Regions from separate parts of the Arthrobacter sp. YC-RL1 genome, predicted to be linked through region 2. Evidence: riboswitches for the same ligand, from Rfam matches in the RefSeq annotation. Region 2 holds a riboswitch; the other holds the start of a gene.
The links. A riboswitch is a leader RNA that binds a small molecule or an ion and turns the genes downstream of it on or off. The one in region 2 is predicted to bind glycine.
Positions count from the first base shown of each region.

Region 1: linked by a shared signal. The riboswitch ahead of gcvP (aminomethyl-transferring glycine dehydrogenase) and the one ahead of cycA (D-serine/D-alanine/glycine transporter) in region 2 are both predicted to bind glycine.

Region 1 is NZ_CP013297.1:961,021-967,686, forward strand. It holds gene ATC04_RS04465 (APC family permease) at 1-247, opposite strand, end outside; gene ATC04_RS04470 (serine hydrolase domain-containing protein) at 510-1,667, shown strand; gene ATC04_RS04475 (SGNH/GDSL hydrolase family protein) at 1,678-2,466, shown strand; glycine riboswitch at 2,573-2,670, shown strand; gene gcvP (aminomethyl-transferring glycine dehydrogenase) at 2,836-5,682, shown strand; gene gcvT (glycine cleavage system aminomethyltransferase GcvT) at 5,693-6,666, shown strand, end outside.
Region 2 is NZ_CP013297.1:606,702-613,367, forward strand. It holds gene ATC04_RS02765 (dihydrofolate reductase family protein) at 1-158, opposite strand, end outside; gene ATC04_RS02770 (GMC family oxidoreductase) at 390-1,919, shown strand; gene cycA (D-serine/D-alanine/glycine transporter) at 2,008-3,501, opposite strand; glycine riboswitch at 3,824-3,922, opposite strand; gene ATC04_RS02780 (MarR family transcriptional regulator) at 4,258-4,641, shown strand; gene ATC04_RS02785 (FUSC family protein) at 4,638-5,696, shown strand; gene ATC04_RS19190 (phospholipase D family protein) at 5,988-6,666, shown strand, end outside.

The DNA.
Region 1 (6,666 bases), 350 kb from region 2:
CCGCGTGGGGATACTTGGTGACCAGCTCCATGTAGCTGAAGGCGGTCAGCGTCGCAATGGCGAAGGCGATCAGGAACGGCAGCCAGGCGGCGCCGCCGACCTGTCCGGCGACCTTGCCGGTGATCGCGAAGATGCCTGCGCCGATGATGTCGCCGATGATGAGGAACATCAGGAGTTTGGGGCCGATGACCCGCTTGAGTTCGGCGGGTTGTCCGCCTGGAGTTGAGTCTTCTCGGGTTGCAGTCATAGGCGGATGAGCCTTTCCAATCTTCGATTCGAGCTGAAGAATGCGACATATTTTGTCGTCGTCTATTCAATGGGCGAAATCGATCACTATGCTAACAGCAATAAATGCTTGTCGTTCCGGCCTTTTCGGAGGTTATTCCTCCGTTTATTGAGAATGGCTCTTTGAGGAACTTATGGTTCAGGCATGATTTCGCCGGAGAACGCGAATTTCCGCTGCGGCTACTAGTGTTAGTTGCAAAGAGACATGCTTTCGAAGGATTTAGATGGAATCGGTCATAACTGACGACTTTGCCCCGCTCGCGCAGGCGCTGCAGGACCGTGCCGCAGTGGAGGACGGCTACTCGGCGCAGCTGGCCGTGTACCACCGCGGCGCCCTGGTGTTGAGCCACAGCGTGGGGGAGCACCTTTCGGGGGATGCGCTCACCTGCGTGTTCTCCTGCACCAAAGGGCTCAGCGCACTGGTCATCGCCCTGCTGGTCCAGGACGGGCTGATCGATCCGGTCGCCCCGATCACCGACTACTGGCCCGAATTCGGCACCCACGGCAAGGGCAAACTGAGCGTCGGGGAAGTGCTCAGCCACCAGGCCGGAGTGCTGGGCGTCCCCGGCGGGGTGCCCAGTCAGGTGTTGCTGAACTCCTCGGAATATGCCAAGATCCTCGCCACCATGCCGAGCATCTGGCCGCTGGGCCAGAACATCGTGGGCTACCACGCCATCACCATGGGTGTGCTCATGGAGGAACTGGTCCGCCGGGTCACCGGCAAAGAGCTGAAAGAGGTCTTCGAGGAACGCATCCGCAAGCCCCTGGGCGTGGACGCGTATATCGGGCAGGACGACTCGCTGGAACCGCGCTACCGTGACGTGCTCCCCGCCGCCCCGGCCGAACCGGCATTCTTCGACCCCTTCTCCCCGGCAGGCCTGGCAGTCAACTCGGCCTCCGGGTTCGCGCTGGACAGCGGTCCGGTCTACAACTGGCACGAGCTGGCCAACTCCCGGCAGGTCCGCAGGCTCGGCCCGGCCTCCATGGGCGGCGTCGCCGATGCCCAGTCGCTGGCGGCCATCTACGCGGCCTCCTTCGGCCCGGTGCCCTCACTTGGCGCCGCCCGGGGGTTCCTGAGCGAGGACACCTGGTCCCGGGTATCCGCGGAGCTCGTCTACGGGCACGACCGCACCAACGGGCTGCTCCAGGCCTTTGCCCTGGGATTCATGAAGGCCACCGCCCGCAACGACTATGGTTCGATCTTCGCCTACGGCCACGACGGGGCGAACTCCTCGCTGGCCTTCGCCGATCCGGCCTACCAGCTCGGCTTCGCCTACATTCCGTCGCGCAACGAGGGCGAGAAGAGCATTTCCACGGGCGTGCAGCTCAGCCAGCTGGCGCGCCAGGTGGTTATCGGCAAAATGATGCAGGCCAAGGGCTAGGAGGAAGAGCATGGCAAAGTTTCTGGCAATGGGGGACTCCTTCACCGAAGGCGTTGGCGACGACGATCCGCTGCGCCCCAACCAAGTGCGCGGCTGGGCGGACCGGGTGGCCGAGGTGCTGTGCGCCCGCGGCGACTGGGAATACGCGAACCTCGCGATCCGCGGCAAGAAGATCGGGCAGGTGATCAACCAGCAGATGGACCAGGCGCTGTCCATGAAGCCCGACGTGGTCTCCCTCTACGCCGGCGGCAACGACATCCTGCGGCCCAAGGCCGACCTCGAGGCGCTGATGCGCAGCTACGACAGCATGGTCAAGCGCTTCGCCGATGCCGGGATCACCGTGCTGCTGTTCACCGGCTTCGACACCGTCGACTCGCCGCTGTTCTCCAAGACCCGCCCGCGCACCGCGATCTACAACGAAAAGGTGCGCGAGATCGCCGACCGCTACAACACGCTGGTCGCCGACTACTGGCGTTGGCGCGAATTCTCGGACGTGCGCTACTGGGCCGTGGACCGCCTGCACATGGGCACCGCTGGCCACACGCTCATGGCCGCCAAGGTGCTGGACGTGCTCGGAACCCACGGCGTCACCGAGGGCAATTGGTCCTCCGACATCGAAGTTCCGGTGCTGCCAGCGGCTGCGGTGAACGCCCCCCGTCAGAAGCTGCGCCAGGACCTCGGCTGGGCCCGGGAATACCTGGCTCCATGGGTCAAACGCCGCCTGACAGGCACTTCCTCGGGGGACAGCCTGAGCGCAAAATACCCGGACTACATCCGGCTGGGCGCGGAAAGCAGCTAGCGCTCGTCATGCAGGGGCTCCGGGGCCGAAAGATTGTTTGCAGTTGGCCCCGGGGCGGGTACCATGGGAGGTGTGTTGTGGGTCATTGGCCCGCAACCGAAGCCATAGAAGGATGGCGGGAGAGTCCCGTTCACACCATGGACGGGCGCCGTAGGAGCAATTCCTCCCCAGGAAACTCTCAGGCACCCGTACCGCCATCAAGAGGCAACTCTGGAAAGTAACCGGCCTGTTCCGGTTCACCGAAGGTGCAAGCAACCGGTTTGGTAGGCCGGCTGCGTAAAACTCTCAGGTTGTGCAACAGGGATGGGGAGGGACAGCGACCTTCCTTTGGCATGCGCCAAGACAGATCCCCATGGAGACACCTGCACCATGACCATCACGCAGACTTCTGCTAACACGAACAGCGAATTCGTGTCCCGCCATATCGGCCCGCGTCAGTCCGACGTCGAGACCATGCTCCAGACCCTTGGCTACAACAGCCTGGACGAGCTGATCGACACGGCAGTTCCCGCCGACATCCGCCAAGATGCCGCTCTGGACATCCCGGATGCACTGACCGAGACCGAGGCACTGGCCCACCTGCGTGAGCTGGCCTCCAAGAACGTCATGAAGACCCAGATGATCGGCCAGGGTTTCTACGACACCATCACCCCGGCAGTCATCCGCCGCAACATCGTCGAGAACCCGGCCTGGTACACCGCCTACACCCCGTACCAGCCTGAGATCTCCCAGGGCCGCCTCGAAGCCCTGCTGAACTTCCAGACCATGGTCATGGACTTGACCGGCATGCCGATCGCCAACGCCTCGCTGCTGGACGAATCCTCCGCCGCCGCCGAAGCCGTGCTGATGATGCGCCGCGCCAACAAGAAGAAGTCCAACGGCAAGACCGTGCTGGACTCCAACATCTTCCCGCAGACCATCAAGGTCGTGCAGGGCCGTGCCGATGCGCTGGGCTTCGAGGTCGAGGTCGCCGACCTGTCCGCGGGCTTGCCGGAAGGCGACATCTCGGGCATCGTGCTGCAGCAGCCGGGCAACGACGGCTCGATCGCCGACCACGCCGAGGTCATCGCCGCCGCCAAGGCCGCCGGCGCGATGGTCACCGTGATCGCCGACCTGCTCTCGCTGACCATGATCGCCGCCCCGGGCGAGCAGGGAGCCGACATCGCGGTCGGCAACACCCAGCGCTTCGGCGTGCCGCTGTTCTTCGGCGGCCCGCACGCCGCCTACATGGCCGTGGCCAAGGGACTTGAGCGTTCCATGCCGGGCCGCCTGGTGGGTGTCTCCACCGACGACGCCGGCACCAACGCCTATCGCCTGGCCCTGCAGACCCGCGAGCAGCACATCCGCCGCGAGAAGGCCACCTCCAACATCTGCACCGCCCAGGCGCTGCTGGCCATCTGCGCCTCGATGTACGCCGTCTACCACGGCCCTGCAGGCCTGAAGCAGATCGCCACCCGCGCCCACAACCACGCCCGCGTGCTGGCCAGCTCCCTGGTCGCCGGCGGCTTCGAACTGGCATCGCAGGCCTTCTTCGACACCGTGGTCGTGACCGTCAAGGACGCCGAGGAAGTCATTGCCAAGGCCAACGATGCAGGCATCAACCTGCGCAAGGTCTCCGGCACCCAGGTCGGCATCTCCACCGACGAGACCACCACCTCCGCCACCGTCAAGGCCCTGGCCGGCGTCTTCGGCGTGGAACTGTCAGCACCGGAAGGCTTCGAGATCCCCGAGGGCCAGGTGCGCACCAGCGCCTACCTGACCCACCCGATCTTCAACACCATCTCCTCCGAGACCCAGATGATGCGCTACCTGCGCCGCCTCTCGGACCGCGACCTGGCCCTGGACCGCACCATGATCCCGCTGGGCTCGTGCACCATGAAGCTGAACTCGGCCGCCGAGATGGAATCCATCACCTGGCCTGAGTTCGCCTCCATCCACCCGTACGCCCCGGCAGCGCAGACCGCCGGCTGGCGCGAGCTGATCACCGACCTGGAAGGCCGCCTGACCGCGATCACCGGCTACGCCGGCGTCTCCATCCAGCCGAACGCCGGGTCCCAGGGCGAGTACGCAGGCCTGCTGGCGATCTCCGACTACCATGCTTCGCGCGGCGAGTCGCAGCGCAACGTCTGCCTGATCCCCGCCTCGGCCCACGGCACCAACGCCGCCTCGGCAGTGCTGGCCGGCATGAAGGTTGTGGTCGTCAAGACCGCAGCCGACGGCACCATCGACGCCGGCGACCTGGATGCCAAGATCGAGGCCAACAAGGACGTGCTGGCCGCGATCATGATCACCTACCCGTCCACCCACGGCGTGTACGACGCCGACGTGCGCGAGGTCTGCGGCAAGATCCACGACGCCGGGGGACAGGTCTACATCGACGGCGCGAACATGAACGCCCTGGTGGGTCTCGCCCAGCCGGGCAAGTTCGGCGGCGACGTCTCGCACCTGAACCTGCACAAGACCTTCTGCATCCCGCACGGCGGCGGCGGTCCGGGCGTCGGCCCGATCGGCGTGGGCGAGCACCTGGTGCCGTTCCTGCCGGGCGACGCCTCGGGCACCTACTCCGAGCGCGACGGCGTGCCAGTGGTCGCCACCGCCTTCGGCTCGGCCGGTGTGCTGCCGATCTCCTGGGCCTACATCGCGATGATGGGCGGCGAGGGCCTGACCAGCGCCACCAAGCACGCGATCTTGAACGCGAACTACATCGCCAAGCGCCTGAATGAGCACTTCCCGATCCTGTTTACCGGCAACAAGGAACTGGTTGCGCACGAGTGCATCCTGGACCTGCGCGAAGTCACCGCCAAGACCGGCGTCACCGCAGAAGACGTGGCCAAGCGACTGATCGACTTCGGCTTCCACGCACCGACCCTGGCTTTCCCGGTCGCCGGCACCCTGATGGTGGAGCCGACGGAGTCGGAGGACCTGGCAGAGATCGAGCGCTTCATCGAAGCCATGATCACCATCCGCCAGGAAATGGAAGAAGTGCTGGCCGGCGTCTACGAGCTGGCCGAATCCCCGCTGCGCCGTGCCCCGCACACCGTGGCGGCAGTGGTCAACAGTGGTTGGGACCGCAAGTACACCGTCGAGCAGGCAGCCTTCCCGGTCGCCAGCCTCAAGGTGGACAAGTACTTCCCTGCGGTGGGCCGCATCGACGGCGCCGGCGGCGACCGCAACCTCATCTGCTCCTGCCCTGCTCCAGAAGCCTTCGAAGACTAGGAACATCGCAATGACTGAAACCATCACCAAGCACACCGCGCTGCACGGCAAGCACGAAGCCCTGGGCGCGAGCTTCACCGACTTCGGCGGCTGGGACATGCCGCTGAAGTACGGTTCGGAACTGGCAGAGCACAAGGCGGTGCGCTCCACCGCGGGCCTGTTCGACCTGTCCCACATGGGCGAGGTCTGGGTTTCCGGCCCGCAGGCAGCCAGCGCGCTGAACACCGCGCTGGCCGGCAACTTCGCCCTGATGAAGGTCGGCAAGGCCAAGTACTCGCTGATCCTGAACGAAGCCGGCAAGATCATCGACGACCTGATCGTCTACCGCATGGAAGACGAAAAGTACCTGGTGGTGCCGAACGCCGGCAACGCCCCGGTGGTCGCCGCCGAGCTGGCCAAGCGCGCCGAGGGCTTCGACGCGCAGGTGCAGGACGCTTCCGCTGATGAATCGCTGATCGCGGTCCAGGGACCGAACGCCGAGGCCATCGTGGCCAAGCTCGCCGCCGACGAGGCCGGCGCAGCTATCGTCACCGAGATGAAGTACTACTCGGCCGCCTACACGAAGCTCGGCGGGGTGGACGCCATCCTGGCCCGCACCGGCTACACCGGCGAGGATGGCTTCGAGCTGATCATCAAGAACGCCGACGCCGCCGGCCTGTGGGACACCATCGTGGAGATCGGCAAGGACCATGAGCTGGTTCCGTGCGGCCTGGCCGCACGCGACTCGCTGCGCCTGGAAGCCGGCATGCCGCTGTACGGCAACGAGCTCTCGCTGGAGCGCACCCCGTTCGACGCGGGCCTCGGCGCGGTGGTCTCCTTCAAGAAGGAAGAGGACTTCGTCGGCCGCTCCGCGCTGGAGGCAGTGCGCGAGCAGACCCCTGCCCGCAAGCTGGTGGGCCTGAAGGGCCTGGGCAAGCGCGCAGGCCGCGGCGGCTACGCCATCGTCAAGGACGGCGCCGTCATCGGAGAGATCACCTCCGGTCA
Region 2 (6,666 bases):
TAGAGCTTGCGCCCCATGAGCTGGACACCGAGATTCTTCGCCTCGTCGATGGAGGCCTGGTAGATGTCGTCACCCGGAACGCTCCAGTCGATTCCGCCATCCGGACCGGTGATGAATCTGTCCATGGACATGGACATTGAATAGGTAACCTTGCGCATTGCCGCCGCCTCTTTCGAAGTTGCTTCCACGGTACGCACCGCTGGGCGCGCTGGAAAGGGCCTGCAGCGCACTGCCAGCATGGGACCCGTCCTGCGCTGGAAGCCAACCCGCGTGCGCTGCAGGCCAATCCCTAAATCCCGAATCCGTAGCAGACTAGGTTCGATATGTGTGACACGGCCAACACCTGGAGCCGACATCGGCGCTGGCCTGCACGGGAGAAAAGGGGAATTGTGGAGAACAAAACCGTCATTGTCGTAGGCGCAGGTTCGGCCGGATCGGTGGTCGCGCGCCGGCTCGTGGACGCCGGAGCCAGCGTCACCCTGTTCGAGGCAGGCAACGAGGACACCAACCCCGCCATCCACGACCTCTCGCGCATGGGGGAGCTGTGGCACAGCGAGGACGACTGGGACTACTACACCGCGCCCATGAACGGCACCGCCAGCAAGCCGATGCACCTGCCGCGCGGCAAGGTCATGGGTGGCTCGCATGCGCTGAACGCCACCATCTGGGTGCGCTGCGCCCCGCAGGACTTCGACCACTGGGCCAGCGTGAGCAGCCCCGACTGGGCCTGGGAGAACGTCCTGCCGGTTTACAAGGACATCGAGAACTTCTCCGGAGGCGCCAGCGAGCTGCGCGGCGGCGCGGGCCTGCTTCCCGTGGTCGACAAGTACCCGCTGGACGAGATCCACCAGTCGATCATCGAGGCCGCAGTGCAATCCGGCGTCGAGCACAACCAGGACTACAACGGCCAATCCCTGGAAGGCGTCTCCCAGGAGCAGGTGAACATCGTCGACGGCGAACGCATCAACACTTGGAAGGCCTACCTGAAGCCGGTGCGCGAGAAGCTGCGGATCATCACCGGCGCACAGGTTCACTCGCTGCTGGTCGAGGACGGCGCGGCGGTGGGCGTGCGCTACCGCAGCGGCGGGCAGCTGCACGAGCTGCGCGCGGACGAGGTGGTGCTCAGCGCCGGCGCGCTGGGCTCCCCGCAGATCCTGTTGCGTTCGGGCATCGGCCCCTCGGCGGAGTTGGAGGCCGCCGGCGTCGCTCCGCTGCTGGATGCCCCGCAGGTCGGCAAGAACCTGCACGACCACCTGCTGGCCCCGGTGATCGGGCAGACCACTGCCAAGGACATCCCGGCGCCGCGCACCGGCATCTCGGTGTCGCAGACCCACCTGTTCGCCAAGTCGCGGGAGGATCTGGACGTGCCCGACACCCAGCCGATCTTCTTCTCCGTGCCGATGTACTCGCCGGGCATGGAACCGGTTCAAGGCACGGCATTCACCCTGCACTCGGGCATCATTGCCCCTCACAGCCGCGGCGAGCTGACGCTGTCCGGGCCGTCGCTGGACGACCCGGTGCGCATCGACCTCAACGCGCTGGATGACCGGCGGGACATGGACGCGTTCCTGTTCTCCATCAAGCAGTGCCGCGACATCATGGCGCAGCCGGCGCTGGCTGGGGACTGGGGAGCGGTGGAGGTCTATCCGGGCGCCGAGGTGCAGGACGACGCGGCGCTGGAGGACTACATCCGCAACAACGTGGTGACCTACCACCACCAGGTGGGCACCTGCCGTATGGGCGTCGACGCGCAGGCGGTGGTGGATCCGCGGCTGAAGCTCAACGGGCTGAAGGGCCTGCGGGTCATCGACGCGTCCATTATGCCGCGCATCACCACCGGCAACACCAACGCCCCGGCGGTGCTGATCGGTGAGCTCGGCGCGAAGTTCCTGCTGGAAGACCTGGCCGCGAGCCGGTAGCCGCCGGCCTGTTCTCCCGTGCTGACGCCAAGGGCCTCGCACCGTCATCCCGTGACGTTGCGAGGCCCTCGATGGTTGCCCAAAGGCGCTAGCTGTCGATGCTTTCCTTGGCCTTCTCGGCCTGGGCTGCGCCGGCTGACACGGTGCTGCGGTAGGCGGCCGCCTCGCGGCGCTCGTGGGCGACCTTGCCGGCGTGGGCCAGGCGCAGCGCCTCGTGCTTCGGATCGCGGCGGACCCCTAGGTAGCCGATGCCCAGCCCGATGAACCAGAGCGGGGTGGCGATCAGCGCGACCAGCGTGTCGGCCTGGGTGGTCAACGCCCACAGGATGAAGACGAAGAATGCCAGCACGACGTACGGCATGAACCGTCCGCCGGGCATCTTGAAGGCGCTGGCGTCATGCAGCTGCGGGCGGCGGGCCCGATAAGCCAGGTAGCTGAGCAGGATGATCGACCAGACGAACATGAAGCAGAGGGCTGAAATGGTGGTCACCAGCGTGAACACCGCCATCACCGAGTCGCCGCTGTAGAGCAGCGCGACGCCTGCCAGCAGGAACATGCATGAGAACATCAGCGCGTTGCGCGGCACCTTGCGGGAGGAGAGCCGCTCGAACTTCTTCGGGGCGTCGCCTTCCAATGCCAGGCCGCGCAGCATGCGCGAGGTCGAGTAGATGCCCGAGTTGGCGCTGGAGGTGGCGGAGGTGAGCACCACGAAGTTGATGATGCCCGCGGCGCCGGCCAGCCCGGCCAGGGTAAACATGCCGACGAACGGGGATTCCTCGGCGGAGAACAGCGTCCACGGCTCGACCATCATCAACACCAGCAGCGCGCCGACGTAGAAGAACAGGATGCGCAGCGGGATCGAGTTGATCGCCTTGGGCAGGGTCTTCTCCGGGTCCTTGGTCTCGGCCGCGGTGGTGCCGACCAGTTCGATGCCCACGAAGGCGAACACGGCGATCTGGAAGCCGGCCACGAAGCCCATGGCGCCGTTCGGGAACATGCCGCCATGTGCCCAGAGGTTGGAGAAGGAAGAGCTGATGCCGTTGTGCTGGAAGCCTGTGATGACCATGGCCAGACCCACCACGATCAGCGCGCCGATGGCGATGATCTTGACCAGGGCGAACCAGAATTCGGTTTCACCGAAGGCCTTCACGGTGCTCAGGTTCAGCACCAGCAGCAGGGCGATGCAGGCCAGGCCCGGGATCCACAGGGGCAGGTCGCCCCACCAGAAGGCGACGTAGTGCGCGATGGCCACGACATCCGCGATGCCGGTGACAACCCAGCAGAACCAGTAAGTCCAGCCGGTGAAGAAGGCGGCCCAGGGGCCGAGCAGGTCGCCGGCGAAGTCGGCGAAGGTCTTGTAGTTGAGGTTGCTCAGCAGCAGCTCGCCCATGGCGCGCATGACGAAGAAGAGCATGAAGCCGATGATCATGTACACGAAGATGACCGAGGGGCCGGCGACGGCGATGGTCTTGCCGGAGCCCATGAACAGGCCGGTGCCGATGGCGCCGCCGATTGCGATGAGCTGGATATGGCGATTGGAGAGTCCGCGTTCGAGCTTGGGGGCAGAGCTGGTTGAGCTCATTCAGGCGCCTTCCGGGAGTGGGGGATCCCGCACCCGACGCAATCCGGGACAAGCTGGTGGGCCTGTCCGCGGACAGCGCTACCTTCGAACACGCGCATCGTGGTGTTCTCCTGTTTTCGGCCGCATAAGGCTCAAGCGCTCAAAGCAAGTGCCTGCCGCGACCACGGGGGAGCATCATGGGCGTGCCCGCGAGTGCGGCACTGTTCTGATGTTCCTCCCCAATCTGTTTGCGTACCTGAGAGTTTTCACTTCGCGCCGAATACTGGGCGAAGCCTGCTCCTTCGGTGAGCGCGACCTTCATCGCGCTACTTTCCAGATGTGCCTGTTCGTGGCGGTACGGGGGCCTGAGAGTTTCCCGGGGAGGAATTGCTCCTACGGCGCCCGCCCTTGGTTCAGGACGGGGCTCTCCCGCCACGCATCAATGGCTGTTTGGTGACTGCCATCACAGTATGCCTTGGAAACGTGAAGCGATGCAAATTGAATCTGCCGGAAAATCGTCGTAAAGCCTCAAAAGGTCCTTTCGAAAATCCTTATTGACAAGTGCGTTTCAATTCCGTCTTGTGGCTTAAAGTTTGAAACGGCGCAACGCTTAATATGAGACCCCAGGTTCCCGCCCCTGGGTCGCGTTCGGGGAGGCAATCTGTCCCGCTATGAAATCATTTCATTGTGAAATGATATTCTCGGTGGGTGAATGAACAGAAACCGCCCCAATTCCAATGGAACTCCTTGAGTTATCTGGCGACCCGGGTTGGGCGCGTGGGTACCACGGCGCTCGGTGCGCTCATGGACGCCGAGGGGCTGACGCGCCACCACTTCACGATCATCAGCGCACTGGAAGAGTCCGGCGCGATGTACCAGAACGACCTGGCCGACCGGGCCAATATCAACCGCGGCCATATGGTCGCCTACCTCGACCGGCTGGAAGCGCACGGTACGCTGCAGCGCACCGTGGACCCGGCGGATCGCCGCCGCCGGCTCATCGAGCTGACCGCTGAAGGGCGTCGTTTTGCGGACCGTGCCGTCGAAGCGGCCCGCGAAGGCGAGGAGAAGATCTACAGCGTGCTGGATGCGGCCCAGCGCGACCAGCTGCGCGGCCTGCTGCAGCTGGTAGTCGCCAGCGAGGAGGAAGCTCGCCCGTGATTGCCCACGCACAACAGATCTGGAAGCACAGCGTTGCCGTCGCCCCGCGCATGCCGGCGTTGCGGCCCGCGGCCCGGGCCACGTTCTGCCTGGCGGTGCCGCTGCTCATCCTCGCCAGCCTGGGACGGATGGATTGGGCGATGTATGCAGGGTTCGGCGCCTTCTGCGCAGTCTTCGGCCGCTACGACAACTACGCGGTCCGCTTCTGGCAGCAGCTCAGCTGCGGCGCGGTGCAGGTAGCATCCATGCTGCTGGGCACGCTGTTCTCCTTTCTCCAGACGCCGTTCATCGTCGATGCACTTGTCTTGGCCGTGATCGCCTTCGGCTCCAATCTGGTGTCGCGCGGGGTGCGCTGGCTTCCGCCGGGACCGATCTTTGCGGTGTTCGCCGGCGGTGCCTGCCTCTCGGTTCCGGCAAGCGGCGAAAGCTTCATCGGGGTGCTGCTGGTCGGTGCGGGCACCGCATTGTTCAGCCTGCTGGTCATGCTCGGGCTGTCGGCCCGACGCGGCCGACTGGCGGCCGCGCTGAAGGCGGAACCCACCTGGGCGCCGACCGAGAAATCGGTCCATGAATCCGTGCGCATGGGCATCGCCGTCTTGTTGGCCGGTGTCGTGGCCTATCTTCTTGGGGGAGACCACTGGTACTGGGCGAGCCTTGGCGCAATTTCCGGGGTGATGGGGGCAACCGTCCACAGCCGGGTTGCCCGGGCCCTGCAACGCTGCGTCGGAACCTGCATCGGCGTGCTGCTGACCTGGGCCGTGTTCGTCTTCGAACCCAATCTCTGGGTGCTGCTTGCGGTGGCGCTGGTCGGCCAGTTCTGCATCGAGGTCGTCATCCTGCGCAATTACGCGGTGGGCATGGTCTTCATGACTATGGTCGCGCTGCTCATGGTGCACCTCGCCAGCCCCGAGGATCCCATGGTGCTGCTGGTTGACCGGGTCACCATGACGGTGCTCGGGGCGGCCACCGGTGCGGCGCTGAGCGTGGCGATCGGCATCGTCCTCCGAATGCGCAGCGGCGAAGTCCAAGCACTGAGCACGACTACCAACTCATGATGTTGGTTGCGCATCAGGTCATTTTAACTGTCGCTAAGCCCCGTTTGCTAAACAAGCTAGAAGAAAATTCATGCATTCATTGGGACTCGTCTGCATAGTTTTTATCCTTTCCAAGAAGGATGCTTCGTTATTTTGGGGCCCAAGTGGCGCTTAGGTACATGGCACGCGATCTGTCGCAAGTTGAATCGTTAGAATCTGCAAGCTAGAGGGCGTTTGAGTAGATGGAGAATGATCTATGGTTGGCTTTGTTCTAGTCCAAGCCGGGTGATCATGCGTGTTTGAATTAACCCCATGACATTGAATTTTCATGCTGGCGACGTCTGGTCGCAAATTACCGCGGTAGTCGAGAGTGCAGGAAGAACTTATGCTGCAATTTCTTTTATTGGACAGGACGCTCCTGACCTACTTCCGCTAGGAGAATCTGACGTCCTTCTGGTCAACGCGAAAGATAGCTGTGTCCGTTCCCATGCAACCAACCCGTACGCTCTGGAAGAATTCACTAAACGTGGTGTTGTTGTGTACAGCTCGGATCGACTCCATGCGAAAGTGATTGCGACCGATCAGCATGCAGTTGTCGGATCAGCCAACGCTTCGGCTAATTCAACACGCTCCTCTGAAGCTGTAGTAATTACCAAAGGGCTGCAAGATCGAAAACAGATTAGAGATTTCGTTAAACGTGAAATCGCGGAGAACGGTTTTAAGCTCAATCAAGAAAAACTCAATGAGCTAAAGAGAATCTTTGACGAAGCGCCGCAGCCCGAAACGGGGATTCCAGGGGTCAATAACCCCGCACCACAAGTAACTGGATTTCCCTGGGCATTGGGCCCCGTTTATCTCGTGGAAGATGTGGGATCTGATCTTACGGATGATGAGGAATCGGCGCTGCTCGAAGGCAGGTCAAGAGAAACAGGTTTTAGCCTGAGTGTTGCGCAGAGCAACGAGTTAGGTGAGCCTTTTGAGGTGGGGGACA